2 regions of the Lysinibacillus sp. NPDC048646 genome follow, and region 1 is predicted to be linked to the other one. Evidence: a T-box and tRNA genes for the amino acid it is inferred to sense, from the RefSeq annotation. Region 1 holds a T-box; the other holds one or more tRNA genes.
The links. The T-box of region 1 lies ahead of tyrS (tyrosine--tRNA ligase). A T-box ahead of a tRNA ligase gene usually reads a tRNA of that ligase, here a tRNA-Tyr.
Positions count from the first base shown of each region.

Region 2: it encodes a tRNA-Tyr, which carries the amino acid that the T-box ahead of tyrS (tyrosine--tRNA ligase) is inferred to sense. The anticodon was not compared.

Region 1 is NZ_JBNNLZ010000002.1:102,920-119,042, forward strand. Features, by position in the region: gene ACQKII_RS02755 (hypothetical protein) at 1-4,334, shown strand, start outside; gene ACQKII_RS02760 (IS256 family transposase) at 4,724-5,890, opposite strand; gene tyrS (tyrosine--tRNA ligase) at 6,138-7,352, opposite strand; T-box leader at 7,429-7,670, opposite strand; gene ACQKII_RS02770 (hypothetical protein) at 7,994-8,365, opposite strand; gene ACQKII_RS02775 (DUF6366 family protein) at 8,717-8,917, opposite strand; gene ACQKII_RS02780 (endonuclease MutS2) at 10,037-11,938, shown strand; gene ACQKII_RS02785 (hypothetical protein) at 12,033-12,899, opposite strand; gene ACQKII_RS02790 (YqcI/YcgG family protein) at 13,077-14,123, shown strand; gene ACQKII_RS02795 (HD domain-containing protein) at 14,123-15,130, shown strand; gene ACQKII_RS02800 (HAD family hydrolase) at 15,132-15,776, shown strand; gene ACQKII_RS02805 (MFS transporter) at 15,780-16,123, shown strand, end outside.
Region 2 is NZ_JBNNLZ010000026.1:6,123-22,245, reverse strand. Features, by position in the region: gene ACQKII_RS20470 (LytR/AlgR family response regulator transcription factor) at 1-14, shown strand, start outside; gene ACQKII_RS20465 (oligosaccharide repeat unit polymerase) at 311-1,591, shown strand; gene glmS (glutamine--fructose-6-phosphate transaminase (isomerizing)) at 2,053-3,855, opposite strand; gene ACQKII_RS20455 (ATP-binding cassette domain-containing protein) at 4,445-4,735, opposite strand; gene ACQKII_RS20450 (type 1 glutamine amidotransferase domain-containing protein) at 4,789-5,307, opposite strand; partial or broken gene ACQKII_RS20445 (M20/M25/M40 family metallo-hydrolase) at 5,379-5,663, opposite strand; gene glmM (phosphoglucosamine mutase) at 5,806-7,158, opposite strand; gene ACQKII_RS20435 (CdaR family protein) at 7,494-8,534, opposite strand; gene cdaA (diadenylate cyclase CdaA) at 8,527-9,363, opposite strand; gene ACQKII_RS20425 (anti-sigma factor family protein) at 9,513-10,136, opposite strand; gene sigW (RNA polymerase sigma factor SigW) at 10,150-10,713, opposite strand; gene rocF (arginase) at 10,844-11,749, opposite strand; tRNA gene ACQKII_RS20410 (tRNA-Lys) at 11,930-12,002, opposite strand; tRNA gene ACQKII_RS20405 (tRNA-Gln) at 12,019-12,093, opposite strand; tRNA gene ACQKII_RS20400 (tRNA-Tyr) at 12,113-12,196, opposite strand; tRNA gene ACQKII_RS20395 (tRNA-Val) at 12,212-12,287, opposite strand; tRNA gene ACQKII_RS20390 (tRNA-Glu) at 12,362-12,436, opposite strand; gene ACQKII_RS20385 (ABC transporter ATP-binding protein) at 12,754-13,545, opposite strand; gene ACQKII_RS20380 (ABC transporter substrate-binding protein) at 13,574-14,830, opposite strand; gene ACQKII_RS20375 (branched-chain amino acid ABC transporter permease) at 14,892-15,953, opposite strand; gene ACQKII_RS20370 (branched-chain amino acid ABC transporter permease) at 15,958-16,123, opposite strand, start outside.

The sequences.
Region 1 (16,123 bases):
TGTTTGATGGACATAATGGAGCTATCTTACTTGAGAATGGTGGAGGAAAGACCGTTTTCATCCAAACTGTTTTGCAAGCAATACTACCTCATACACCTTTAGCTCAACGGAAGATTAAAGACACGTTACAATTAGAAAACGCCCCAGCCCATATTGCCATTGAATGGATATTAAACGAGCAGCCGCGAAGGTATATGACGACTTGTGTATCGTTATTCTTAACAAAAAATAGCGTAGATTCATTACGTTACGTATATGAGTACGAAGGAAAAGACGAGCATTCTATTGACAATATTCCTTTCGTACGTATTACAAATGGGAAGAAAAGACCTGCTGACCGTGGTGAAATATTAGATTATTACAGTACTATGCGAGAAAAGTCTGTTCGAGCTCAAACCTTTCAAACAAAAAAGGAATATCAGGCGTATATAGAAGAGCAATATCAAATTATTGAAAGCGAATGGGAAAGTATTGTGAAGATTAATAGTACAGAAGGTGGCGTCGAGGCATTTTTTGATGAATGTAAAAGCACAAGCCAGCTGTTTGATCGACTTTTAATCCCTACTGTAGAAGACTCAATCGCAGGACATAATAAAAATAGTTTTGCCGACTTATTTGAAAAACAAAGAGAAAGCTTTCATTCGTATAAAAAGTTGAAAGAAAGTATCGAGGAAAATAAACAAATTCAACTGGAATTAGAGAGGTATGTACAACTTTTTGAAAAGTTGCATAGTAGACAAATTGAATATATTCATGTGAAAGAGCAGGCAAAAGGAACATGGAATAGTATAAACAATCAAAAAAGCGCAACGTTAAACGAACAGGATATCGTGCAAAAGCATAAGCTTCAATGGGACTTGGACCAACAACAATATGAACGTAAGCAAGCCTCCTATAAAATTTTGCTAGAGGAACAATTGCTTCAAGAAAAAGAGCAAGCGTTCCAGCAAATCGTGTTAGAGCATGAGGAATTACAAGAAAAATATGAGAAAAAGAAAATATATTACTATTCTTTAAAGCTGGCAGAACTAAAAGCAACGCTAAAAAACAATAAAGAAAAGCTTCAATATTTAGAAAACGAATTGCGACAGTTTGAAAAAACAGAAGAGATAATCGATTTTGAGGAACAACTTAATGAAACAAAACGTATGCTCTTAGGTTCTTATCGTGAAGAAATGGAGCAGCTAACAAAAGAGATGCAACGAATTGTATATGAAATAAACCCTTTAATGGAGCAACTTGAGAAAAATACGAAGCAATATGAAGAACAGGTTGCCAACAAGCAAGAAAATGAAAAGCAACAAGCAAAGTTAAAAGGGCAAGGGGAAGGAATTAAAAGGCATTTAGAAAAATTAACTCAACAACTACTTGCAAATCCAGAACAAGAAAGGGTTGTGGATTTATTACCTGATTGGAACGACCGTATTCAATTCTTAGATGAGGAAATTATTAGGCTAGAGCAGCTGATAAAACAGTTGAACAATCAATTAAGTGAATCAGAAGAGAAAAAAGAATTTTACAATGAAGAACGTAATAGAAACATTACTTTGAAAACGGCAAATCGCGCAAAGCAAGAGCAGTTACAAAAAGCTCATCAACAACTTATTGAAAATCTGAAAGCAGTGCGTCCACAATGGGCTAATATTGAATCCATCTATTTACAGCAAGAAACAGTGGAAGCCAGGTTAAAAGAAGATATCAGTCAAACCAATAGATTACGGGAAGATTGGTTATATCGTGAAAGGCTTGCCTATCGTTTTGTCGACGATTATGAAAATCAAGAAAACTTTTTTGCAGATTCGTTTTTTGCTGAGCAGCTAAAACTATGGAGAAATCAGTTTGATTATGTTACGACGGGTGTTGAATTTTTACAACAAATGGACGAAGATGCTCGTATCGTAAAACAACAATATTTATTGTGGCCGCTGTCAATTATTACAACTTCTAATTCAAAAGAAAAGCTGATTCAAAAAGTTCAACAAGTTTCAGACCGCCTTGCTTTTCCGATTGCTATCTTAACGATTGAAGAGGCTTCGAATATTGAATCGGAATCAGGAAAAGAAGCATGGATTTCACCACAACATTGGCATGAAAATGTCAACCCTGTGAATTTTGTGCAATGGAAGAAGCAAATAGGCGATAAAGCGCATAACATTACCCATTCACGTAAAGAAACTGAGGAACTATTATCGTTCAAAGAGCAAGCGTTAAATAAATTACAGCACTATTTACTGGAATTTCCGCATGATGTTTATGAAGATTTAAAAAGTGAAGAAAATAGGTTGCAGCATGAGGAAGAAACCATACTTTTAAATCTGAAAAGAGAAGATGCCTATAGTCGTGAATGTAAAAAAGAACTCGAAACAATAGCGGCAAATGTAAAGCGGTATAAAGAAGAAAAAAGCGGATTAGAAAATAAAGTTGTAAAGGCTTCTGAGTATTTGCAATATGATAAGGAGCTAATCGCTTTAACCCAAAAAGAGCGGCAGTACGATCTTTTAAATAAAGAGCTTGACCAAAAAGTAGCACAAATCGCACATCAATTAGAACGTTTAAATGATGAAATTCAAGAGCGTAATGATCGGAAAAATGAAATAAACTTCAATTTGCGCAATAAGGAAGAAAATCATGAATATAAGTCTGTCAAGTATTTGGAACCGATTTACTCAGGTCAAAGCACAACCATAATTTTAACTACCATTAAAGACTTGGAATTTAAAATTAGGAAAATTACTACAACTCGTGAAGCGTTAGTAGCAAGACATGAAGCAGCTTTAAATGCGTTGCAATTGTCAGAACAACAAATAAACGATTTACGACTGGAGCATAGAAATTTATTAGAAGACCTGCAGTATCCTGTTGAAGGCTTGCAGCACATAAACGCACTTCTTGAAAAATTACCACAATTAGAAAACGAAATGCTTATTAAAGGCAAAGAGCGAACAGAGAAACAATCAGAACGTGATATTCAAAGTGGTAAAGTAGAACGAATGCTTGAACATTTTCAGGAAATATTTCAACAGGAAAGACTACAATTCAGCGAGAATATTTTTGACATACAAGTCAGCTTACAAGCAGAACAAATGCGCCTTGCAAAGCACAATGATTATTTAAAACAAACGCATTTGAAGGTCGAACAACAATTAGAAGACATAGAATTTGCAGAGCGAGAGCTTGAGAAATTTGAGGAAAGTCACCATTTTACAGCCCCTGATATTGTTGGTGTTACATTCACTGAAGATGTGATTACAGAATTTACTTATAATCGAAAAGCTTTTGTTCAGAAAATAACAGAGCTATTAAAACAAAAACAGCAGGATTTAGCTTGTGAAGCGAAACAAGTAGAACATGCGAAGCGTGCTTTTCGAGCATTTTGTCATACTGTAATCACGGACGTCAAAATGCGCAATATGGCACTAAATGGGATCGAATATAAACAAAGCTATGAAGATATCATTGCATTTCGCAACAATATGATGATAAGTGTTGAAAGAGCAACACATTATGCGAACGAACACATACGCCAAAAAGATGCTGAAATGCAAGCATTTATCAATCAAATTCACAATCACTTACAAACAGTTGTAGAAGAATTACGTCATATTCCAAGTACAACAAAGGTAAAAGTAGGAGACACATGGAAACAAATTTTTAACTTTATTATTCCTGATTGGCAAGAAAATGAAGGGAAAAATCGTATTCGTGATCATATAGATTGGATTTTATCGCAATTAGAGTCTGACCGTTTTCTTAACGATCAAGGAATGGAAGACAGTGGGAAGGTACGAAAAGAAATCGAAACCTGGCTACAGTCAAAACAGCTGCTACAAATTGTTATGAACAATGAAGTGATGAAGGTTAGCTGCCGTAAAGTAACGAATGATGGGAATGTCTCTACACGTTCATATTCTTGGGAGCAAAGTAATATTTGGTCTGGAGGAGAAAAATGGAGCAAAAATATGACGCTATTTCTGGGCATTCTAAAATATGTTTCTGAGAAAAGACATCATGCCCAAACAAAAATGAAGCGTTACCGCACTGTTATTTTAGACAATCCATTTGGAAAGGCATCGAGTGACCATGTACTCAACCCAGTCTTTTTCGTAGCCGAACAATTAGGCTTCCAAATGATTGCACTAACTGCTCACGCAGAAGGGAAATTTCTACAAGACTATTTTCCCATCATTTATAGCTGCCGACTACGCGCATCCAAAGATTCAAACAAAAATATCATGACAAAAGAAAAATGGCTACATCATGCGTACTTCCAAGACCACGAACCACTAGCTATCGACCGCCTAGGTGAAAAAGAGCAAATGATGTTGTTTGAATAATAGGGAACTTACGATTAAAAAGTATTGTAGCAAAATACATTAAAAAGAATTAGTAATTTATTTGAATTATTAAAGGTAATACGGATGAGCCAATAAAAATTAGATGATTTTTTGATAAGATAGAAACAGACTCTTAAGAAATTGTTGGAGCTTAATCAGAAAATCAACAACTATGAGTGACACCTTATGGGGGGGTGGCTGGTGGTATGACAACACCAAACTGGACAACTTATATAAGGACTGCTGTATTGAATTCAACCGGTGTTAAATAACCCAATGTTCCATGAATTCGGATATGATACGAGTCAAGTCCTTAATCTTGTGTAAAAGTAATTCTCCTAGTTCTGTCGAGTACTTGTCCGGAATAACAGTTGAATAGAAGCTAGCTTCTATTCAACTGTTATTCCGCGTTGGAGCGCATACTCCTCGTCTTTATCCATTAAGATTGCTCCAATTAACCGTGTTGCCGAACGATGATTTGGAAAAATTCGAATCACTCGTTCACGTCGACGTACTTCTTGATTCAAGCGTTCTAAAGCATTTGTACTGTGAATAAAGGAATGCATTTTTTCAGGGCACTGTAGATATTGAATGGTATCTTCAAAGCCATTTTCTAGGATGACCAGAGCTTTCTCATACTTTCCTTGTCCCTCGAATTCCTCCACTAGTTCTTCGTATCTTTCGCGTGCCTCTGCTTCCGTTAAAGACTGAAAAATTCGCTTTATTCCTGTTCGAAATTCCTTGGTATCTTTTTTGGGCAAGGACTGAATAAGATTGCGTTTAAAGTGAACGGTACAACGCTGCCACGCTGTTCCTTGAAATTCAGCTTGAATGGCTTTTCTTAATCCTTCATGCGCATCGGAAATGACTAATGTAGGCAGGGTAAGCCCGCGCACTTTGAGGGACTGAAAGAAATGTTTCCATGCCTCAAAGCTCTCTACATCGGACACCTGATAACCAATGATTTCACGTCGTTGACGTAAGGTAAGTGCCGTCGCAATATAGACAGCTTTTGAAAGGACACGTCCATTTTCACGTACTTTAATATACATGGCATCTAGAAATAGGTAGGGACACTTCAAGTCTACTAGTGACCGATTTGTCCATTTTTGAATAGCTGGATCTAATTTTTCCATTAGCGATGATACAAAAGATTTCGATACTTTCTGTCCACATAGCTGCTCCACAACATGGGTGACTTTCCGCGTAGAAACGCCCTGCACTACCATCTCGATCAACGTCAACACCAGTGCCTGATCCATGCGACTGTATTTTTCAAACAGGGTTGTACTAAATTCACCATCTCGTGTGCGTGGGACACGTAATGTAACCCGCCCAATCGTTAAGGTTAGATCACGCTCATAATAGCCATTTCGCTGTCCTTTACGCGCATCAATTCGTTCATATGCCTTTGCCTGTATATAATCGTCTCTCTCTTTTTCCATAAATTCATTGAGAATTAACACCACTGTCGACTTCACAATCGCTTCCATATCTGAATCCATAACGGATTCTTTTAAAAAATCCATGTTTAGAGTAATATTAAATTGAGTCATTTTTTTCCTCCTCAATGTTTTGGTCGTACTTAACATTTACCCAGGAGGAATAAAAATGACTCTTTTTTCTTTTACACAATTATATGGACTTTATCATGATACGTACTACTTCTGTCAATTTAAAAGAATGCCATCTATTTTGAACAAAGATTAGTCATAATAGATGGCATTTATAGTGATTAAATGGATAATATAGCGGAAAAAAATAATGTTTATATCGGATAGAATAATATTTAAAAATCGCCCATCATTTAATAAATTTTACAAATCGTTTCTTGCCAATTTGTAACACGTCATTGTTCATTAACGTATGATCTAAATCATCAAGAAGGATTTTTTTACCATTTAATGATACGCCATTTTGTTTGATTAACCTTACAAATTCGCTTTTACTTTGAACAAAATTCATATTAATAAGCTCAGAGATGATGTCCGCAATTTTTTCGTGTCCGATTTCGATTAAAAGGCTAGGAATATTTTCTGGAATTTTCCGTTTTTGAAAGGCGGTTTCAAAATAGACTTTGGCTTCCTTCATCGCATTTTCACCATGATATAACGAGGTAATTATTTCTGCTAATTCTAATTTCACATCACGGGGATTTTCGTCGTTTGCTATACGCTCTTGAATCATTTTGATTAACTGAGGGTGCTCATCTGTTGCCAATTCAAAATATTTAATGATCAAATTATCTGGCACTTCCATCACTTTTTTAAACATCGTTTCTGGTGCCTCATTGACACCGATATAATTCCCTAGACTTTTACTCATTTTTTCAACCCCATCTAACCCTTCTAGCAGAGGCATAAAAATGGCGATTTGTTTTTCTAACCCTAAATGCTTTTGTAGTGTTCGTCCCATTAAAATATTAAAGGTTTGGTCTGTGCCGCCTAACTCAATGTCTGCGGAAATTTCTACTGAATCATACGCTTGCATTAAGGGGTAGAAAAATTCGTGAATCCCAATAGGCACTTGATTTTTATAACGTTTTTGAAAATCATCTCGTTCTAAAATTCGCGCTACCGAAGTCGTTGCAGCTAATTGAATGACTTCTTCAAACGTTAATTTTGATAACCATTCACTATTAAAACGGACAGTTGTTTTATCTTTATCTAATACTTTAAAGATTTGCTCGCAATAGGTGTTGGCGTTTTCCTTAACCACTTCATCACTCAGTGCCACACGACCTTTTGATTTACCTGTTGGGTCACCAATGCGACCAGTAAAGTCCCCAATCAAAATGACTACCTGATGCCCTAAATCTTGCATTTGCTTAATTTTGCGTAGAACAACGGCATGACCTAAATGAATATCCGGTGCTGAAGGATCAAGACCTAATTTAATTGTCAGCGGCTCTTTCTTCTCGAATGAACGCGTTAATTTTGCCAGTAATTCTTCTTCATGAACAATTGATTCTGTCCCTTTTTTAATGATTGCTAATTGCTCTTGTGGTTCTAACAACATCTATAACAACTCCTTCAAATGTTAATCTGGCAGATTCTATAAGAGAAAAACAAAAAAACGCCCTTTAGGAATAAACCTAAAGGACGTGTATGAACGTGTTACCACCTTTATTTGAGAGCTATTCACATAACTCCCCTCGATAAGTACGGCTATATGCGATACCCATGCATTGATTACGGATGCAACCCCGTCGTAGCCTACTATAATTTCGGTACGCAGCTCCAAGATGTATTCACCTTAACTTTCCTTGCGCCTCTCAACAACCGGCTACTTTCTGTAAGTTCCATTAAAGCTACTCGTTCTCTTCAACGCTTTTACTCTTATACTCCGAAATGCATAAAACAAATCTTCGTTTTGCAGATATTGATATTTATTATAACCATACATCTTTAATTGTCAACCAATTTTGAGTATTCATTATTTGATAGTTGTATTCGCACACTATAAAAAATGTAAGATGGTATCGTGTGGAAATCCAATAATAACTTTCACTTTGCGGCAGCGCTATATCGTGAGAAATTATATGCAAACAGCATTTAGAAAAGAAAAGTTACTTATGCTAGTTTTTGTGTTTAGTGAACCACTAGACACTTTAAGTCCAATGTATTATCTAGGTCTACTAGGTTTAGCAGCAGGGTTATTTATTTTTTAGCGGCATTTTGTATATCGATTTCAAAGGAATGAAAACCGTTTTCTGCTGCAACAGTAGTAATTAAATTTTGTATGTCAGTTATTCTTTCTGTATGCATGGACTCGACATCGTTCACGAACAGTGCGATTATTTGTTTATCTGGGTATATTGTGTATCCAATACCTCCTGCCAGCGTATAGCCATGTTCGTTTAGCTTACGAATAATTTTGTTCGAAAGTTCAGTCTCGGTTATTTGAGCATCAATCTTCGCAACTTCTTCTAACAATTTTTGATGATTAGCAAAAGAAACAACATCATTTGATTGGTTGAAAAAATGATCAAGAATTACGAAAGATCCACATATCAACATGATAGTTGCCACAATAAAGATGCCCTTTCTACAGATCGGGTATCATCCTTTCTCACTGCTATATAAATGTTATAAAGTATGCGACAGTAAAAGTATTATGTATAGTTTCTTTCGTTCAACCATTTTAGGGAGGATAAGTAATAACGTTTTTTAAAAAATGAAATGACTAGTTTCATCCATGCTTTTTGAAGTTCTTCAAACGTTTCTTAGTGACATAGATAATACTTTTCGTTACTGCGTTCCAAAAATACGCCCATTCGCTAAACAGATTTTATTGTTAATCTGTCTAACGAATGGGGGAATTCAATTTCTCGACTGCGCTTTTATTTTCGAGTAGTGATAGCAGAAAAAATGCCACCAATTTTAAAAGAAGAATTTATAGACAATATAGCCAACTATAAGGACTAATATTAATACACCTGTCTCTTTCCATCCCATACCAGTTAAATTCGGTGAACTCCCTCTATTAAATCCATCATTTAGAGAACCAGTGGGATTATTTTTTAATTCCTCTTGGCGTAATCGTTCTCGCTGTTCTTCTGGGGCTTCTCTTTTAGTAGGCATAAACAACACCTCCATTGCCAGCAATTTCATAAATAAGGGTACTTATTTTTCTTTTATTATATTGTATTTTTAGAAAATTACAAAAATGATTTTTGCACTCGCATTGTTCTTGATGGAATCGTTGCGTTCGTGTCATATATCGGATATAAGCAACTTTCAACCGTATAATGATTGATTTCAAAAGTAAGCAACTTTACTTTTCATTTCGCATATAGTATGATGAGTTCAATCAATTAGATGATTATGAAACTAACTATAAATTAATGCGAGGTGCTTTTTGTGAGTGCGGTAGGTTCTAAATAGGCAAAACTAAATGAAGTAAATTTGATGACGTGACTGGGGATTTGTTTATCAAGAGCACCCTGAGTTTGTCATGGATTTATTTCGAAACCTATGAAGATACCTACAATACTTTATAAAGCATGTAATTTTGAATTGGCTGCATTTGATGTTGGCTTGATTCGGTTTACCTATGCCTTGTAAATGTAAAGGAAGCTGTGGTATCCCCACAGCTTTTTTGTGTTTATTTTTATCTTCTTTCAGTAAATATTTTTTGTACAGAAAGCGTAACGACAGCTACAGAAGTCTCCCACCTTTATAGGTGTAGAGATGAATGTAGGTTAAAGTTACTTTTCAGCGGGTGTCCAAACACCTGTGGCTGCCGCAATGCTTTCGTACATAAAAAACCTGTTGCTGCCCCTACGCTTTCGCACATAAAACACCTGCTGATATAGAGGAACTCGGTCTATGAACGCCACGTCCTGTGGCAATTTATCTGTGCGACAGCAACACACGACTGAGTGACCAACATCATGTTGGCCTAAAGCCTCCGGACGCAATTATGCCGAGGCATAATAGATACTGAATAAAAGAAAAACAACCCAATTTTATCCCGCATTAACGGTCAGTAAGACGCCTACCTCAAGTGGAGAAGAGAACGAGTCAACTAGGTGGACGATCAACTGACCGTAAATGCCCGATTGGTTCAACTAGCAATCAGTGGGGGATGAAGAAAACCCCCACTGATTGAAGTTTCACTTTATAGTTGAAAGTTCATCGACATCTAATGGGTAGGTATCTTCATTATGACTTGAAAAATCATCGTGAGGAGAAATGAAAATGAATCATACAACTTTTGAGAAGTTACAATATAACGAGTTAAAACAACTGGTAAAATCGTATTGTGTCAGTGGATTAGGGCAGCAATTATTGGATAAGTTGACACCCAGCTCCAATATAAATGTCGTGAAAAATCGCTTAAACGAAACAACAGAGGCACGAACAATCTTAGATGCAGAAGGGCATGTCCCATTTTTAGGCGTATCCAATATTGACCATACCCTCAAAAACCTTGAAAAAGGTATCATACTAGACCCAAGTGAGCTCATCAGTATTTCAGACTTTTTAAGAGGATGCAGGAAAATTAAAAAGTTTATGCTGGATAAAGAATTTTTTGCTCCAGTACTAGCATCTTACGCAAGTTCGATGTCCGAATTTAAAAGTGTGGAGGAAGAAATCAATTTTTCGATTAAAGCCAATCGTGTGGATTCAGCGGCAAGCAGAGACTTAAAACGTATTCGAAGCAGTATCGAAACGACGGAAGAAAAAATTAAGGAACGCTTAACGAAATTTTTAAACAATAGTGTCAATAAAACGTATATTCAAGATTTCTTTATAAGTAAAAAAGATGATCGTTATACCATTCCGATAAAAGCGTCCTTTAAAAATCAAGTGCCTGGAACAGTCATTGAAATTTCCTCTAAAGGGTCGACGGTCTTTATAGAGCCCAATACAGTGGCAAAATTAAATGGGGAACTTGCGAGTCTCAAAGTGGAAGAAGCGATGGAAGAATATCAAATATTAGCTACATTATCGGGATTGCTGCTTGAGAATATCCATGCCATCAACATCAACTTGGAGTTGATTAGCCAATACGATATGGTGTTTGCCAAAGCAAAATTTAGTAAACAAATTGGCGGAGTCGAACCACAATTCAATGATCATGGCTATATAAAATTAGTCAATTGTAAACATCCACTTTTAACGAGTGAGGCTGTGCCACTTCATTTTGAAATTGGCAAAGATTATCGTAGCTTAATTATTACAGGACCAAATGCCGGAGGGAAAACGGTCGTTCTGAAAACAATCGGCTTATTAACCTTGGCGGCCATGTCCGGCTTTCATATTAGTGCAGATCAGACAACTGAATTGGCAGTGTTCGAACATATCTTTGTAGACATTGGCGACAATCAAAGCTTGGAAAATGCGCTTAGTACGTTTTCATCGCATATGAAAAATCTTGCTGCAATTATGCGCGCATCCAATAATAATACGCTTTTACTATTTGATGAAATCGGAAGTGGTACGGAACCGAATGAAGGGGCTGCGCTGGCGATTTCCATTTTAGAGGAATTTTATCAGATGGGCTGTATCACAGTGGCAACTACGCACTATGGCGAAATTAAACGTTTTTCAGAAATGCATGATGATTTTATGAATGCAGCCATGCGCTTTAATAGCGAAACATTAGAGCCCATGTATAAGCTGATGATAGGCACATCGGGGGACAGTAATGCCCTGTGGATTTCTAGAAAAATGAATGTCCGAGAAACTGTGCTACAAAGAGCGAAAGAATATATGGAAAATAAAGATTATCACTTACAACGAGTACATGAGGATAAAATAAGAAAGCCGAAAATTGTCAAAGAGCAAAAACAAGAGAAATATGCATTTGAAAAAGGGGACCGGGTGAAATTATTAGATCATAATGACTTTGGCATCGTCTATAAAGAAATGGACAATACCTATACTGTTGTCGTGTTCTATCAAGGTAGTTTCATGGAAGTCAATAGCAAACGGCTCGTCTTAGAGGTGCAAGCAAAAGAATTATACCCAGAGGGCTATGATGTAGATACATTGTTTGTGGATTATAAGGACCGAAAGTTACAGCATGATATCGAGCGTGGTTCCAAAAAAGCACTGCGTAAAATTCACAAAGAAATGAGACGAGATAGAGGTTGAGAAGTGTGAATACGGCAATGTTCATCTAGCCACTTTCAATGATTTAATAGGAAACAGGTAGGAAAACAATTTATTTTTCCCTACCTGTTTTTTCTTATTTATTCATGTCCTTAACTTTTTTATATAGATTTTGACACTGTTCCGCTTTAAAAGCTAAATCTAAAAAATAGAAGAAATCAATTATTTTTTCGACTTCAATTTGGCTCTTTTTATGTAAATCATCGTTTGCTATGTCAACAATAGCTGAGAAAAACTTTATCATCGCTTGCACATACATATTATCTATAACAGTAATCTTTAATTCATTTAATTCTTTTAAGTAAAAAGTAGCACCGTCAATATCACCATCTGAAATTTTCTTTTCCATAATGTTAAAAAGCATTAGTGAAACTTCATTTCGGTATCTTTTAAAAGTCTGGAAATCCAATAAAGTTTTCTTAGCTCTTTTATAGACGATATTAATAAATTCGTTAGAATAAAAATTCAATGAATTAGAAAAAAGAGTTATTTCATAATAGCCCCAATTTTCACATGTACCTAAGTATGTTTGTAATATTTCTACCTCACTAATATATAACTTGGTATTTTGGATATCATCAATTAATAAATGAATAATAGCTCTATAATGAAGAAATTTTATATTGAGATTATTTCTTTTATAATCATGATCGGCCATATTGGCTAATTCATTTAATTTATCAATATCTTTTAAATAGAATGCCTCTATGTATTCTTTCGTATAAAAGAAATCTTTATTTTCTCTAGAATTCAAATGTTGTTCAAATTCCTCTAACGTAATATTCAGCCTTTCAAGCAGAGCAAAAAATTTCATTGTCCCTGTATCGCTATCTCCCTTTTCAAAGCGCGCTATTGCAGGTCTACTCAACAAATCTTTGTATAGGACTTTTGAAGGGATTTTTTTAGCGATTCTAATTTCCTTAATAGATTCTCCAATATTCAATATTTCCACCTCTTAGTTAACAATTGTTTACATTTTAACAATTATATTGTCTTTAATCTAATAATTAGATTATTGAATAATAAAGGGAGGGTTAAATTATGAATATTATCGCTTTAATTTGGGATCTAATCGGTCGTTAATCTCTTCTAAATATTCAAAGTCTAAGGAGGAGTTTATGTGCTAATTAAGCAAGAGAAAATGAATACTAAATTTCCGTCGGATTATGAATGGTTAACTTCAGAAACAATAAAGGCTCAAAAAATTGTGGAAGCTAAAGATTTTCCTTGTGTATTTGGTACCCAAGGTTTCAAAAAGAAAGCCCATTATATTGCAGCTTTAAATTATCCGTATGATCCTAGAGAATTAGAACAGGATATAGATAATTATCTAACAGAGATTAGTCAATTAGAAGTAGATAAAGCTGGTTTGTCAGGTTTATTGGTCTTCTTTCAACCAATAGGTGAAATGAGTCTCCAATCTAAACAATTTTTAGCCTGGGATTTGCTAAAAAAGATGAAAAATATATTTGAACCAAATGAACCTTTTAATCCATTAGATGATGATTTTTCATTTAGATTTAAACAGGAGTTGTGGTTTATTAACTTTAGCAGTAACAGTTATAAAAATCGCAAATCACGTAATTTAAATAGCTTTTTAATATTGGCATTACAAACATTTAATCGCTCTAATGAATTTTTTAAAGAAAATAATACAATTAAAGCCAATGCTCAACGTAAAGTTAGAAACTTAGCATTAAAATTTGACGGTTGTCCAGTGCATCCAGGATTAGGTCCTATAATTGGAACTGAAGATGAACCTACACCTATGAAACTTTCTTATTTTATTGGGGATACAAATGACAAGCCATCCTATCAACCTTGGCTATTTGAACCCTATTTACCAGAAAGAGTGTTTCTAGATGTTAATTTTGATGATTTACAAAACCTACAAAATTTCATTCATTTAGAAAAGAATTTTGAATTGATCCTATTCAATGAGTCGGCACATTTACCTACGTTATTGAAGGTTGACGTTAAAAGGATAATTACCAATAAAGACCTGCATATCAGTAAGTCACCAGATATTATACAAGAATTTGAAAACGTCCAAACTTGCTGTAAAGTCGGAACTATAGCTAATTTTGATGGATTTGAAATAGAGCATTTAAATGATTTATTGGCATTACATGTGTTAACCGCTAAGCATATAATGCAATTTACTTAATGAATCGAATTGAAACTTTAAATGATTTTAATAGAATAATGAATTCAGATATTTTTTCAAAATTGCAAGATAAAACGCAGTTAATTTTATTTAATAAGGATGTCACTAACCGCTTTGATCATAGTCACCAAGTTGTTAAAGCAGCTCTTATATTAGCTGATAATCTTCAATATACAAAAAATTTGAGTAAAGTACACATTATTAGCGGGGCTATTGCACATGATATAGGTCATCCACCATTTGGTCATGATGGAGAGAAAATATTGAATTTCTTAATGAAATCACACGGTGGATTTGAATCTAATGCTCAAGCACTTCATATTCTTTCAAAAGATTTAAAAGTTACAAATGAAACAATAGCTGTTGTATTTAAACATACCAAGGAAATTCCAGAAAAATCAGATGGACAGCGTATAACTAAAGGTTATTACTCTACTATGCGAGCATATTTAGAACCATTATCGGCGATTATGACTGACGAAAGAAGCATAATTGATTTTGCAGATGAAATTTGTTATACATACAGTGATTTTAGAGATTTGTTTTTTATAACCAAACTCTATGATTATCATTTATTTTCAAAATCAACGTTGAAAGATGAGATTCTACGCATCATATATAAGAAATTTAAGCATCATATTTCATGGAATGAGTTTAAATACTTTATTGATAAAATGGAAAATATTTTACAAATAAATAACTTGCATCAATATGTGTATACAATGTGTAGTTTTATATTCATGAATGATAAACAAGTACTAGAGGCAAATATTTTTTATAAGATTATAACGAGTTATGTAAAACTTTTAATTCAAGACACTTATTTTAAATCTGAAGAATTTTTGACTTCGATTTGCGATATTCATAAAATTATGACAAAAGTATTCTATTGTCTATTAAATGACAATTATTCCAAATGTTCGTATCATTATAGAAGCGTCTGTGATAATATTTGTAAAATGAATGAATTAGAAATTATAGAACTATATAGACAGGTGAATAAATAATATGAAATCATATATATTTGATTTTGATGGGACGTTAGCAGACTCAAAACAATGTAGCGTACTTGCTACGCAAGAAGCATTTCGATTACTAGAGCTTGAAACGCCAAGTGTGGAGATAATTGAATATTACATGGGCATTCCTATCGAACAATCATTTAAAGAAATGGCATCCATACAGTTAGAAGAGTCTTTATTTGAGGAGTTACTTGCTATTTTCCGCAGGGAATATAAAAAATTTGAAAATGAATCGCTCTCTCTTTTTCCAAAAATGATGGATGTGTTAGAGGAGCTAAACAAACAAGGAAAACAGTGTTTTGTTGTTTCGAGCAAAAAAACCGATGTGCTTCTACGAAATTTACAGGCACTTCAAATTAACCGATTTTTTGAAGATTATATTGGCTCTGACCAAGTTAAGCATTATAAACCTCATCCAGAGGGGATTTTTAAACTAGTCGAACGCCATCAACTAGATTTACAAGCATGCGTAATGATTGGTGATGCCATTTTCGATATACAAATGGGTAAAGCAGCTGGATGTAAGACGTGTGCAGTGACTTGGGGTAGTCATTCTGAAGAACAACTACAAAAAGAACAACCAAACTATTGTATTAGTGACGTCTTGGACCTGCTGCTATTGAAGAGTTAAACTATGAGTAAAGAAACCAAAATAACCATTATTGGATTTCTGACAATGTTTATTGTTGGGGTATCGGATTTAATAGTGGTGGGCATTCTTTTGCCTATGAGTAAGGCATTTCATGTATCGCCAGCTTTAATGGGACAACTTGTGACAATTTATGCTTGTGCCTTTGCGGTCCTCAGTCCACTTTTAACGAAATGGACAAGAAAATGGGCGGATAAGTATACGTTAGTCGGAAGTATCCTCATATTTATTTTAGTAACGTTTCTCACAATATGGGTCCGATCATTTGCAATGCTTTGTGTACTAAGAGTGATTCTTGCTGGAAGTGCTTCACTTATTACGGTGAAATT
Region 2 (16,123 bases), on a different contig from region 1:
TATGTAGAATTTAGTATATCTTTTTTTCAAATCAATTAAGACTGCTAAATCATTTTTTGAATTGCTCCTTGAGGAAAAAACAATAAAATAATTACTCTACTGGAAGTAATCTGGAGGGAATCCATACTAGTATAATGACATTAAAAAAGGAAAATATAGATTTTTTTACAATATGTTTTTGGAGCTTAATCCGTATGTTATAATTGAATTCATATATATGTAATGAAAATTAAATGGACGAGAATGTGCTGAATCACCACTAGTTCAACCTAAGGGAGGGCAATAGCATCTAATTAGATGTATTAAATTTATGAATAAACTGAAACAGTTTTTTACAAAGGTCAATAAAATTGAAACTTTTTCACCATACTTCTTTTTACCTTTTATATTTGTACTTTATTTTTTTACAAGTTTATTTGATTTCCATCGGTTCGACCAATTTAAATTAAGCGAGTCGATTTGGCCGGTTGTTATTTTAGCGCTTGTATGTTATTACATAGGTGTGTATATTATTGACAAACTACAATGGACGATTCCATCATTCGGTTTGTCTTTCTTGGGGAAATATGTGATTCAATTCATTGTACTATTAACAATGATTGGATTAGTTTGCTTTTTAAAGTTGATATTTGATGGTGGCTTAGGTATTTCTGATGAATCGAATCGTCGAAATCTTGATCCAAAGCTAAACTTTTTTAGTCAATTATTATGGTTCGGAGTTTTATTATTACTTTCTTATAAAATGATTTTAGAAGAGAAAATGACGTGGAAAAAAGCATTCGTCTATGGTTCAATTTTAGCTGTTGTAATGTTCTTATTTTTATTAATGGCTTATCGTACGCCACTAATCATTATGCTATTTACTGGTATCATTATTGTCCACTATGTTGTAAAACAAGTGAAATTGACTTGGTTCCTATCTGCATTATTCGTTATTGCGGTAGTATTTTCGATGTTCGGCTTCATACGTGTCCTTACAGAAGATTTATCGAAGGAGTCAAATTCACGTGACCAACCAGATGTTGAATTGACAGTTGAGGAAAAAGCAAAGCTATTAACCGCTGAGCAAAAGGTAAATTTAACACCGAAGTGGATACGTGCAATAAATCAGGAAAGTGTAACAGGTCATATCGTGTTAAGTACCATTATAGAGTATACACAGGAGGAAGATTACTTGAAGGGTGAAATTCACCGTGGTATTTTTAATACCGTATTGCCTGGACAACAAACCTCGCCACGTAAGAAGGTAACCGAGGTTGTAAACTCTATAAGTATTGAGAAAGGTAAATACATTACACGCCCATCAAGAACGACGACACCAACATTTATTGGTCAGCTGTTCCTTGATGGTGGCTATTTATTAGTGGCCATCGGCTTCTTGTTGTATGGTGTACTAATATCATTAATCTATAACAAAGTAAGGCAAGCTGGCATTCGTAGCTTCCATACTGTAGCTTACGCGTTTGTAATTACAGTGTTTACAGTGTCTATGCATACGGGGCTACTCGATTTAATCTTTATATTAATGCTTGGCTTTGTCATTATTGCATCGTCCAGCATTAAAACTAATAAGCGAAAGCTTCAATATTAAAGTACAATGGGCTGTCCTAAAATAGGATGGCCCAATTTTTTATTAATGAACTTCAAAAGTTATGGTAATTTAATTTAGTTGAATAATTTTGTAAATAAATCACTTAAAGTAACGAGGGTTTTTAGTTAAATATTCGATTTGCAAAATTTAAAAACAAAAAAAGAGAGTTAATCTACAAAAGTTTGTAGATTAACTCTGTCTTAATGTTTGAACAGCTATAATCTTTTAGAAAACAGCTATAATTTAAAAGTGTCTTCCTTTATACAATATAGGAAGGTACTAGCTTTTTAAGCATTAAATCAAACAACTTTATTATCATACATAAATTAGCAAATAACTTAAACACACTAGGGTGCAACTAAGTTGTTTGAGGTACAACTTAGTTGTATCGGGTATGTTTAAGTTGTGTAGGATACAATTAAGTTGTGTTCTAACAAATGACTTATTTAATCTCTGAAATCTTATTCTACAGTCACTGATTTAGCTAAGTTACGTGGTTTATCAACGTCACAGCGACGGTGTAAAGCTGCATAATAGCTAATTAATTGTAATGGCACTACAGATACTAGCGGTGTTAATAATTCATTTACTGGTGGAATTACTAAACGGTCGCCATCTTCGTCTACCCCTGCCATTGCAATAATACATGGATATGCGCCACGTGCAGCTACCTCTTTGACATTCCCACGAATGTTTAACGCTACCGCTTCTTGCGTCACAAGGGCAAACACTGGCGTACCTTCTTCAATCAAAGCAATCGTACCGTGTTTTAGCTCGCCACCTGCGAAACCTTCCGCTTGGATATAGGAGATTTCTTTTAGTTTCAAAGCACCTTCAAGACTAACACAGAAGTCTATGTTACGGCCGATGAAGAAAGCATTACGGGCAATTTTTAAGTAATCTTCTGCAATATCCTCAAGTACATCTTTTGAATCAATAATTGTTTGGATACCGTTTGCCGCAATCGCAAGCTCTTGTTTTAAATCAAATTCTAATCCTTGGCCATTCGCCTTGGCAGTTACATATGCTGCTACAGCAAGTACAGCTACCTGTGCTACGTACGCTTTTGTTGAAGCTACAGCTATTTCTGGGCCTGCGTGTAGTAATAAAGTATGGTCGGCTTCACGTGACAATGTTGAGCCTGTTACGTTTGTAATTGTTAATGTTGGGTAGCCAAGCTCTTTAATTTTCACAAGCACTTGACGGCTGTCAGCTGTTTCACCTGATTGGGTAATGAAGATAAACAATGGTTTTTCAGAAAGTAATGGCATATTGTAGCCAAATTCACTTGAAATGTGAACTTCTACTGGGATACCTGCCATTTTTTCGAAGTATTGTTTACCGATTAAACCTGCATGGTAACTAGTGCCGGCTGCAATAATATATAAGCGGTCTGCGTCTTGTAATGCATGTAAAATAGCTGCATCAATTGTTAAGTCGCCAGTTTCACTTTCATATGCTTGAATAATTTTACGGATAACAGTTGGTTGCTCATCCATTTCTTTTAACATGTAGTGAGGATACGTACCTTTTTCAATATCACTCATATCAAGCTCTGCTGTATATGGTGCACGCTCTACTACAGTACCATCTAGTTTCGTAATTTGAACGCTTTCTTTGTGTACAATCACGACTTCTTTATCATGTAATTCTACGTACTGATCCGTGACTTGTAGCATGGCCATTGCATCTGATGCAACCACATTGAAGTCCTCGCCCACACCTACAAGAAGTGGTGATTTGTTTTTCGCTACAAAAATTGTGTCAGCCGCTTCTGCATCTAGTAGCGCAAGTGCGTAAGAGCCGTGTAATAGAGATAATGTTTTACGGAATGCTTCAGCTGTTTGCAGTCCATCTTTCACAAATAACTCGACTAATTGTACGATAACCTCTGTATCTGTATCAGATTTCATCGGTATACCTTTTAAATATGTCTTTTGTAATAAATGATAGTTTTCAATTACGCCGTTATGTACAAGCGTAAAACGACCTGATGTACTTTGATGAGGGTGGGCATTTAAACGGTTAGGTACACCATGTGTTGCCCAACGAGTATGACCAATACCGATTTTCGCTGCTACATCCTCGTCCACTGCTTCACGTAAGTCTGCAATACGTCCTTTTTCCTTGAAGATTGTAACGCCCTCTTCATTGCGTACAGCAATACCTGCTGAGTCATAACCACGATATTCTAGTTTCTCTAAACCTTTTAATAAGATTTCCTTTGCATCTGTTTCACCAATATATCCTACAATTCCACACATAATTTATACTCCTCCGCTATTGTCAATTTAGTGCAATGACAAACTAGACCTCAACCTATCGAATTTTTTAGTGGACGTAAATGTTTTACTTAATTTTTGACAAAATAAGCATACAAATACGCGCACGTTCTCGTACTATTCAGCCATCTGAATAGTGCTCCGCTTCGATATGTGGGGTTTTCCTATTTATCTATTGCTTTAACTATACCTTCTCCATTTTCTGTACATTCAATCACTCAAATGCTTTCAAAATGAAAAATGACAATCGGGTATGTCGATTGGGAGGCATCCGCCGAATTTTCGATAAACCTCCACCTCGTCTGCTGAAGATGTAACCGTCCAATTTCTTCAGCTCAGGCGCTATAATTGTTTTCCGTTTTATGCTTCTTTCCTATCCTCCTCAGCATATTAAGCTATTATATGTAACGCAACAGCTGTTCCGTTCCAATAGCATTTCCATCATACTTAAAAGTAGTTCATTAGTCAAATAGATCCGCTGTTTCAAAGAGCAATTACTTTATTTCCCATAAAAATAATGGCTCATTTGCAATAATGAACCGTTATTTCCCGCGCAATATTAAGTGTTTTTTTACCGATATGTAGCAACCTCTTCCTCTTGATAATATACGAAATGGTCTTCTACAATTTCATGCCAAGAAGCGTCTTCAACCAATAACTTTGCTAAATTTGCTGCATCATATAAAGCTAGTTGGCAATTTTTCTCAATTAAAGGCTCAGCAATTGGAATGGCGCCCTTCGCCTGCTTATTCAAGCCTAAAATTGTCCGGCTCGTAGTAGATTTACCTGAACCTGATTCCCCTACTAAGCCCAAAATCCCCCCCTCATTAAATGTATAGTTGGAATTATTCCATTTTTGCATTTTTACGCTAGAAAAAAAGTTACTACCTGATTAGATAGTAACTTTCGAAATAATTATACGACTTCATGTAACAACTTGACAATCTCTCGATTAAAAGCTGGTAAATCCTCGGGTGTTCGACTTGTTACAAGTTGCTTTTGGCAAACAAATACTTCCTCGTCATGCACCGTAGCACCAGCATTTTCAAGATCGACGAGAATAGATTGATAACCTGTCGCATCTCTACCTTTTAATGTTTTAGCTGTAATGAGCAACTGCGGACCATGACAAATCGCAAAGGTAGGCTTCATGGCATCCATAAAGTCCTTCACAAAAGCTACTACACGGTCATCTGCACGTAATATATCTGGAGAAAAGCCACCCGGAATAAATAACGCATCAAACTCAGAAGCCTCGACTTCATCGATTCCTTTTGCAATTGTTACGCTTTCACCGTGCTTTCCTTTCACTACTTTTCCTGCTTTCGTGTCAATCGTTGTAAGCTCATGACCAGCCTCTTCTAATGCCTTTTTGGGGCTTGTCCACTCACTATCTTCGAACATATCAGTAATTAATGTTGCAATCTTAGCCATTTCAATCAAACACTCCTTACATAATAGGATACTTTATTTATTCCCCTAGCTATGCAAAGTAAACATGTTAATTATTCAGTAGCTAGCTGCTGCAAAACTTTTATCGCTAAATTACTAAAATAGTTTGCCGCCACTAGTAAGGCTTCTTCATTTAATATAAAGCCTGGGTGATGCCATTCCTCTGTACCACTCGTACCCATCCAAACAAAGAAGCCTGGTTTTAACGTCTGGTAGTAAGCGAAATCTTCACCACCAGAACTTTGTTTAGCCTCTACTACTATTTCAGCAGCCTCCTTTGCAACATCTTCAAAAACACTTGCATTGTTCACGACTGGTAAATAATCAAACCATCGAAAAAAATGGGGTTATGACTTGTACATCTGTTTGGTATATTTTAGAACTCCTATTACCAGTTGCCAACAGGTAGCGTACTTAAAATTGCAAACTAAAAACTCGGCTTTCTATCTTGTTAGAAGAAAACCGAGTTTACATGTATGTTTATTCAGTTAGACCCATTTCAGCGCGTACAACATCTGCAATGCGCTCTACATAACGCTCGCAATCTGCTTCTGTAGCAGCTTCCACCATTACACGAACAAGTGGTTCTGTACCAGAAGGACGTACTAAAATTCGACCATTGCCAGCCATTTCAGCCTCGACTTCAGCAATAACGGCAGCAACCTTAGCATTTTCCGTTACAGCATGCTTGTCTGTTACACGTACATTTACTAAACGTTGTGGGAAAATTGTCATTTCAGATGCAAGCTCAGAAAGTTTTTTACCTGTAGCTTTCATAATATTCACGAGTTGAATACCCGTTAACAAGCCATCACCAGTTGTATTGAAGTCCAGGAAAACAATATGGCCAGATTGTTCGCCACCTAAGTTGTAATCATTAGCACGCATTTCTTCCACGACATAGCGGTCACCTACAGCTGTTTGTACACTTTGCATACCATTTTCCCCAACTGCTTTATAGAAGCCCATATTACTCATAACTGTTGACACAATTGTTTGCTTTTTCAGGCGACCTACTGCATTCAAATGTTTACCGATGATGAACATAATTTGGTCACCATCCACGATTTTACCGTTTTCATCGACTGCGATTAAACGGTCACCATCTCCATCAAAGGCTAATCCAACATCTGCACCCTTTTCCTCAACAAATGCAGCTAAGCCCTCTGGATGCGTTGAGCCAACGCCTTCATTAATATTTAAGCCCGTTGGTGAAGCACCCATTGTTGAAATGTCTGCTTCTAAATCCGCAAATAAATGGGTTGCAAGAGAAGATGTTGCACCATGCGCACAGTCTAATGCCACAAGAATGCCATCGAATTCTTCATCTACTGTTTGTTTCAAGTATTGAATGTATTTTTGCCCACCTTCGAAGTAGTCACTTACAGAGCCCAAATCTGCCCCGATTGGACGTGGCAATGTATCCACTTCTGCATCAAGAATTGCTTCGATTTCGGCTTCTTGCGCATCTGTTAGCTTGAAGCCATCAGGACCGAAGAATTTTATGCCATTGTCGGCAACTGGGTTATGTGAAGCTGAAATCATGACGCCTGCATCTGCACTCATAATTCGAGTAAGATAAGCGACACCTGGTGTTGAAATAACACCAAGACGCATCACCTCTACGCCAATCGAAAGAAGACCAGCGACAAGTGCACCTTCAAGCATTTCACCTGAAATACGTGTGTCACGACCAATTAATACCTTTGGACGTTCCGTTGCATCTTTCGTTAAAACATAGCCACCTACGCGACCTAGTTTAAATGCAAATTCCGGTGTTAATTCACTATTCGCGACGCCACGGACGCCATCTGTTCCAAAATATTTACCCATTCTAATTGTTCTCTCCTTCAATGCAAGACGACCTAAATCACGCTTGTCTCTTGTAGACAATTGGACGGCTCGTCTGCTTACTTTTGGAAAAGTCTATTTTCGTTCATTTGTTAGTAACTATTAATTACACCCCTACGAATTGTACCTGACGCTCTCGTGCATAGAACCTTTGCTATATCGTTTCTTTATCATGCTTAACATACTTTTTCGCATTTCGGACAAATAAACAATGTGTCTAGGTTTGTATCCACGGCATCTCCTAGAGGTTTCAGCCAACAAGGTATTGTTTCTTAAGTTTGCCACTGAGTCAAAATAAAATTATAGTCAGTTATTGTTTAAGAATCAATATCTTCTGTAATTGTATCAGGTTCAGTTTCTTCAGGATTTGGATTTGGATTTGGATTTGGATTAGTAGTAGTTTCCTTCGATTCCTCTTCCACCTTCGTAATATCTGCTTTAACTTTTACTTTTGATTCAGATATTTTTGTCACACCTTCTGGTAATTTCACATCAAATTCATATGTTTTTGATTCAGTAATTTTTGACAGGTCGACATCTACCAAAATTTCAGCCAAGACATCAATAATCGATTTTTTACCATATACTCTCAACGCTGTCGTATCCAGCGATAATTTATCGATTGTTATACCATCCTGTACTTTACCTGTTTCATTCATCGTAACAGGTAGTTCTTTGCTGTATTCTCCAATATCCACTTGTACCTTAACGCTGTCTGGTTCAATAGTCACATCTAATTTATTTAAATCTCGATCCAAAACTTTCACTGCCGCTTCTTGTGAGAAAGGTTGATTTAAGCCCTGCTCACCAGTTACTGTCGCTTTTACATAGCTGATGCTCTCAATGGCACTTTTTGCCCCTGTGACAAATACTGTTGCTGGGTTTGCAGTCATGCCCTTTAATATATAGCCTTCATCAATTAAACGGTTGTTCATCTCCGGATCAACACGGAATTCCTGTGTGACTTTTTCCTCGATATTCACATCGATTGTCGCTGGGTCTAATGTAACTTGCAGCTTATCAGAAATATTTTCGTATTGCAGCTCTACTTTATGCTCACCTATTAATAAATGGTTTAAGTCTACAAATATTGAGAAGTCCTTTATCGCTTTTGTTTGTATAACAAGTGGCATTGGACCCTTAATTGTGACATTAACCGTTTTTGGTATACCCGTCACAATTAGGCTTTCATCATCATAATAAACATCTACAGGTACATCACGAATCACTTCCACCTGTTCATTCGTTATCGTTTTATTTGTTGAAGATAACTCTGTACGAACGGAGAAAAACAGTAAACAGGCTAGAAAAAGTGCGATAATTCGTAATACCCAAGGGCTATCCATCATTTTATCCATTCTTTTTCCCCCTCCAAGTCAACTTAGAGGCTGTATTCGATTCTTGTACTGATCCGAACCACATTCTACGTAATAGAGTTTCGAATTCCTCTAGAGAAAGATTGCGATGTAGATTACCGTTTAATGTAATACTAATGGCTCCTGTTTCTTCCGATACGACAATCGTAATGGCGTCTGTCACTTCACTTAAGCCAAGTGCCGCACGGTGTCGTGTTCCAAGTTCTTTTGAAATAAACGGGCTTTCAGAAAGAGGTAAATAACAGGCCGCTGCCGTTACCTTATCCTTTTGCATAATTACCGCTCCATCGTGAAGTGGTGTATTCGGTATAAAAATATTGATGAGTAGTTCAGATGAAATTTCAGCATTCAAGCCTATTCCCGTTTCAATATATTCATTCAGACCTGTTTCTTTTTCAATAGAAATCAACGCCCCAATACGACGTTTTGCCATATAACTAACGGATTTCTTCATAGCCTCAATAAGTCTTGTCTGCTCTTCTTCTACTTGGCTCGTTGAACGTTGGAATAGCTTTCCTCGTCCAATCTGTTCAAGTCCACGTCGAATTTCAGGTTGGAAGATGATAATAATCGCCAAGAAACCGAACTCGATCACCTGTTTTAGCATCCAACCTAATGTTTCTAACCCTAAAAAGTCCGTTGCCATGCGCGCAATAATAATGACGAAAATGCCTTTTAATAATTGGACAGCCTTCGTACCTTTAATGAGGGTTAAGATTTTATAAACAACGTACCAAACGAGCAGTACATCTATGAAGTTAATAACAATGTTCACTGGCGTCAAATCCGTGAATTGTTCGATAATTTGCACGTGGCATCCCCCACTTTTCATTGCGAATCCATACACATTTAAGTATAGCACATTCTTATTAAATGTAACTTTTTTCAAATAAAAAGTCTACTCAAAAGAGTAGACTTCTCAGCCTCTCACGTGCACTATCATGTAGGACGTATAGAGTGTTATTTAGTTTCTTTATCTTCAAATGCCATGGCGTCTTTGAATGAATTTTTAATGGTATACCATAGCCATTCAAACGCTTGGTCAATTTCTTCAATTTGACCTGTCACAACTGCCGAGGATGCCATGTACTGCCCATTAATAACAGTAACATTGCCATCTACTTGCCCCTCAACAATTAAATCACCATTTTTTACAACGATATCCCCTTTGACAACTTCACCTTTCGGTACGATGACCGTTTGCCCTTCAACAACTAGATTCGGCTGTTTCGTGACAGAAAAATGTTGGTCATCCATGAAACTTCCAAGTAAAGTAGCACTCATAAATAGGCAAAAAACCGCTGCCGCCACAAATAATGGGTGACGACGAATCCATTTTTGCATGCCCACACGACTTTTAGGTTTGGGTAAACGAGCCATCACTGCAGCTTCAAAATGCGGAGGTGCTGTAATATGAGAAGCACTCTTCACAAAGGCGATCGTTTCACTTAATTCCTGCATCAATTGCTTGCAATCACCGCATGAATGCAAATGCTGTTTCAACTCTTGCTCATGCTCACGACTAATGTCACCGTCTAAATAATCATGCATATAGTCTATAATATGCTCTGGACAAATATTCATGACGCTCCCCCTCCTACAGATTGTTTAATTGCTTTCGTAATGCTTCACGTCCGCGGTGAATTCTCGTTTTCACCGTACCAAGAGGCATATCCAAAATTTCACTAATCTCCTGTAACGATAATTCTTCAATATATTTCAATACTATAACTGAACGATATTTATCCGGTAAACGTCCAATCTCATATTGAATACGATCTTGTAACTCCATCTGCTCTAGCTGTTCCTCTGGTAACTGGTCATCTGCAGCAATTTGAGAATACATATCAAGCCCTTCAGTACCAGCTACTTCCGCATCTAAATAGTAATCCGGCTTCTTTTTTCGAATACGATCTATGCAGAGATTTGTCGCTATGCGATAAAGCCATGTCGAAAATTTTCTTTTTTGATCAAATGTATGCAGATTCATATAGGCACGTACAAACGCTTCTTGTGCAATGTCTTCTGATTCTTGTTTATTGCCTAACATCCGGTAGCATACTTGGTACAGTTTGTGCTGATAGAGACTCACAATATCGGCAAATGCGTTTTGATCGCCTTTAAGCACTTGTTTTATTCTCTTATTTACTAACGCATCCATTGTGTTAACTTCTCCACCTTTACAACTGTCTTATACTATACGACCCACCGATAAGAAAAGTTTCATTTTAATTAATTATAACAAAAGATTTTTATTCGATGCGACAATAGGCATTTTTTTGACAATTTTATTATACGAGGGTCTCTCCAAATAATGAGCCCATTAATGCTACTGCAACATCTGCTGTTCTGTTCTTTTCATCTAATATCGGGTTAACCTCTACAAATTCAGCGGATGTAAGTATACCTGATTCCTGTAACATTTCCATCGCTAAATGACTTTCACGGTATGTCATCCCACCAGGTACCGGCGTTCCCACCCCAGGTGTATACAGCGGATCTAGGCCATCTAAATCAAGCGATAAGTGTAAACCATCTACCTTGCGTTCTTTTAAATAGGAAAGAGCATCCTCCATAACACGAGTCATACCTAGTCGATCTACCTCGTGCATTGAATAGACTTTTATACCTTGTTGACGAATCAGTTCACGTTCTCCAGGATCTACTGAACGAGCTCCGATTATAATGACATTTTCAGGTTTAATTTTCGGTGCATAGTTACGAATTTGTACAAGTCGATCATGTCCTAGTCCAATACTAACAGCTAGCGGCATCCCATGAATATTACCAGATGGAGTTGTATCTGGCGTGTTTAAATCTGCATGTGCATCAAACCAGATAACACCTAAATTTTTATAATGTTCACCAAGCCCAGCTAGCGTGCCGATTGCAATGCTATGATCTCCACCAAATACAAGTGGAAACTTCTTCTGCTCAACCGCTTCATATACTCTGCTTGCCAAAGTAGTACTTATATCGACGACTTCTTCTAAATTTAACAGTTGTTTATCAATAATTGCATTTTCTTGTTTATGATTAACACGGATATCTCCCTGATCCTGTACCTCATGACCAATCGCTTCTAAACGATCAACAATACCTGCATAACGAATAGCACTTGGCCCCATATCTACTCCTCTGCGTGTTTGTCCGTAATCTGTCGGCACTCCAATGATTGAAATACTATGTTTATTCAATATTTTATACCCCCTCTGTGTTGTATAACCATTGTAAAGCCAACAATGCCTTTGGCTCAACTCAACACATTTTTGCATATTCATGCAGTCAAAGAAGGCAAAAAAAATCTCCTACTGTTTTCAGTAAGAGATTAGTATCTGTAGTTAATGTGACACTTTTGAATATATTCTATAGAAAAGTGAGCCATGAAGGACTCGAACCTTCGACCCTCTGATTAAAAGTCAGATGCTCTACCAACTGAGCTAATGGCTCAAATATAAGAAATGAATGGCTGGGGTACCTGGATTCGAACCAGGGCATGACGGAATCAAAATCCGTTGCCTTACCGCTTGGCTATACCCCAATCATTGTATAAATAAAACTGGTGGAGGGGGACGGATTCGAACCGCCGAACCCTAAGGAGCGGATTTACAGTCCGCCGCGTTTAGCCACTTCGCTACCCCTCCGAAATTAACACTATATGGTGGAGGATGACGGGCTCGAACCGCCGACCCTCTGCTTGTAAGGCAGATGCTCTCCCAGCTGAGCTAATCCTCCATAAAAACAGGTGTAATTTCTTTACAGTTTATTTATTCTTTTTAAGCCTTTGCATTACTACAACGCCAAGGAAATGGTGACCCCTACGGGATTCGAACCCGTGTTACCGCCGTGAAAGGGCGGTGTCTTAACCGCTTGACCAAGGGGCCGACATGTTACATTGTTCTCAACAAGACAAGATTTATAATAACATCTTTTTTTATACTTAGCAAGCATTTTTTAAAATTTTTTAAAACTAAATATTTGCTTATGAAAATGTTCAAAAACCTAACTTAATCCTACCATCTTCTCAATCATTTATCTACAATCAATTTAAATGTAGCTTCTACCTACTATGATCGTAGTTGTAGATTCATTGAGAATGAGTAGATTTAAAATAACCTCACTTTTATTGGAATAAATTAGTTTAAACGCATCATTAATTGCCTAAAAAAGCTGCTACAAATTACTGTAGCAGCTACTATTCTTACCAAACGATACGTTGGCGTCGTTTATATGATTTTGCTTCTTTGTAGTCTTTACTGCCTTCTTTTCCTATCCCTAAATAATGCTCACTAATTTCATTATCGGATAATAGGCTAGCTGCATCCCCTTGCATCACTACGCGGCCATTTTCCATAATATAGCCGGAGTGTGCAATCGATAATGCAACATTGGCATTTTGCTCAACTACTAGAATAGTCATACCTTCTTCTTCATTAATCTTTTTAATGTTTTGGAAGATTTCTTGTACTAACAGCGGCGCAATCCCTAAAGACGGCTCATCGAGTAATAATAGCTTTGGCTTAGCCATCAAGCCGCGCCCAATCGCCAACATTTGCTGCTCACCACCCGATAAATAACCCGCTTTACGTGATTGGAGCATTTTTAGTTTCGGGAAATAGCCGTATATTTTTTCAATATCCGCCTTAATATTACCGCGATCTTTTCGTGTATAGGCCCCTGCAATCAAATTTTCTTCTACTGTTAAGTCTTTGAAAACACGACGCCCTTCCATACTTAAGAAAATTCCCTTTTTCACAAGGACATCTGGCATAATATCATTGATGACTTCGCCTTGAAACTCAATCGTACCATCTGTAATCTTTCCTCCATCACCCACGAGGAGACCTGAAATAGCTTTTAAAGTTGTGGACTTACCCGCTCCATTACTACCGAGAAGCGCAACAATTTTCCCTTCGGGTACATGGAGGGACATTCCTCTTAATGCTAGGATATTTTTTTGATAAACAGCCTCTAAATTATTTACCTGAAGCATGTAAGTCCCTCCTTTCTATTACAGAAAATTAATCTTCGAAACTAATGTAATCTGTAATTGCTTCCCATTTGCCGTCTTTTACAACACCAATACGAATTTCTTTTGTACCTGCATGGTTGTTAGCTGAGAATGATACATTTGCTGCTACACCGCCTAAGTCTAGGTCTGTTAAAGACTCCATACCTTCACGGATTTGAGCACCTTTAATGTCACCATCTGGATATAATTCAGCTGCTTTTTTAATAGCTTCAACCATAATTTTCGCTGTTACCCAACCTTGTACGAATTTTTGGTTGATGTCTTCGTCTTTTTTGCCTTTGCCTGTCAAGTATTCTTCTATTTCAGCCATCCCTGGCACTTCATCACCTGGCATAGAGTTGATCAGTACGCCCATATATCCTTCAGCAGTTGCCGCATCTACATTATCAAATAGACCTTCACCTGTAGTCCAGTTAAGACCCATGAATTGTGTATCGATTCCCAATGTTTTTGCGTCACGTAAAATTGTAGAAGTTGCTGCCCAAGTTTGCTGAATGATTGCATAGTCTGGGTCTTTCTTTTTCATATTTAATAATTGTGATTGTGCTTCTGTTGCTTTTACGTCGATTACTTGCTCGTCCACAACTTTAACACCGATTTCTTTTGCATACGCTTTCATATCTTCAACTGGAGAACGGCCGAACGCTGTATCATTGTAAAGTAATGCTACTGTTGGCTCGCCGCCTTCATGATTTTCTTTAATCCATTTTAATAATGCACGACCTTGGTCAGAATACGAAGCTGCCACTAAGAAGTTATATGGCGATTCCTTTGTATCATTTAAGTTCTCCGATAATGAACCTGATACGAATGGGAATTCATCGGCAGCTACTTGCTGGCGTAAAGCCTCTGTATCACCTGTACCGAAACCAATAATTGCTTGTGCACCAGCTTTGTCACGGTGCTCTTGATATAACTTTTGTGCTTCTGGAATAACATAACCATAGTCTTTACCGATTAACTTAATATTTAAGCCTTCGATCCCTTTTGAATTAGCATATTCTACATATGCTTCTGCCCCTTCAGCAAAAGGTGCACCTACATCAGATGTACCACCTGTTAAATCCCATAGTCCCCCAATTACTACTTCACGGGCATTACTATCTGTGTTACTTCCTGTATTTGTACCACTATCGCCTTGTGTATCGCTATCTGTTGCCGAGCCACCATCGCCATTACAAGCTGCTAGTACAAGTACAAATAAAGCACTCAATAGCAACCATAATAGTTTCTTGCTTTTCTTCACATCAATTCCCCCTACTGTTTGTGTATTTTTGTATTTATATATTTAATTTCCCCCGCAGGCACTAGTACGAGAATGGCCAAAGCTTAAAGTACTTCTTAATATTTAACCAAATATGCGCTAGCCCTCCTGGTTCAAAAATTAAAAACAGGATAATGACTAAACCAAATGCAAATTCTTTAAATGCAGATAATAATTGATTTAAATCTGGGAAGTATACTGTAACCAAATCGATTGCAGTTCCTAAACCAATCGGTAATAGTGTGATAAATACCGCCCCAAGAATAGACCCAAAAACACTGCCTAAACCACCGATTAAAATCATCGCTAAGTACTCAATGGATACCGTTGTACTATAAAGTTCTGGACTTACAATCATCGTATAGTGAGCTAGTAAAGCACCAGCTAACCCTACGAAAAATGAACTTACAGCAAATGCTAATACTTTATATTTGAATAAGTTAATCCCCATAATTTGTGCTGCTATATCGCGATCTCGAACAGCTAAGAAAGCTCGCCCTACTCGCGTGCGTAATAGATTCGTTGCATACAGCACCGTTAACAATAAAATCGCAATAGACAAGTAATAATAAGATGTATTAGATTTGAATGAGAATGACCCAATCGATGGACGGCTTAGCACCATCCCTGATGTACCACCAGTTACGCTTGTCCATCGACTAATAATAAATAAAATAATTACTTGCGCCGCTAATGTAGCGATTGCCAAGTATAAACCTTTCAAACGTAATGCTGGTAATCCGAAAATACCACCTACAATGGCTGTAATTAATCCGGCTAATGGCAAAGAGATCCAGAAGTTAAGCCCGTATGTAGATGTGATAATCGCCGACGTATAGCCTCCTACACCTAGGAACGCTCCTACTCCAATCGAAATTTGCCCTGTAAATCCTGTTAAAATATTTAACCCTATTGCACCAATAGCTGAAATGGCACAGAGCGTTAATAACCCTACCCAGTAGTTTGAAGTAAATAGCGGTACTAGCAATAAAACGCCAACAATCACTACGATTTTAACTTTTCCACTAACCGTACCAAATAACTTCATATCACCTACATAAGATGTTTTATAATTGCCACTTTCACGAACAAATATATTCCTCACACCGTCACACCCTCTCTATACCCTTGCTGCCGAATAATCCGTGTGGTTTTACCATTAAAATCAACAGTACGATGATAAACGGCACAACTTCTTTTAAGCCGCCACCTACAAGCGGATCTAAGTAGCCTCCCGCAATATTTTGAACAATGCCGATTAAAAATCCACCGATG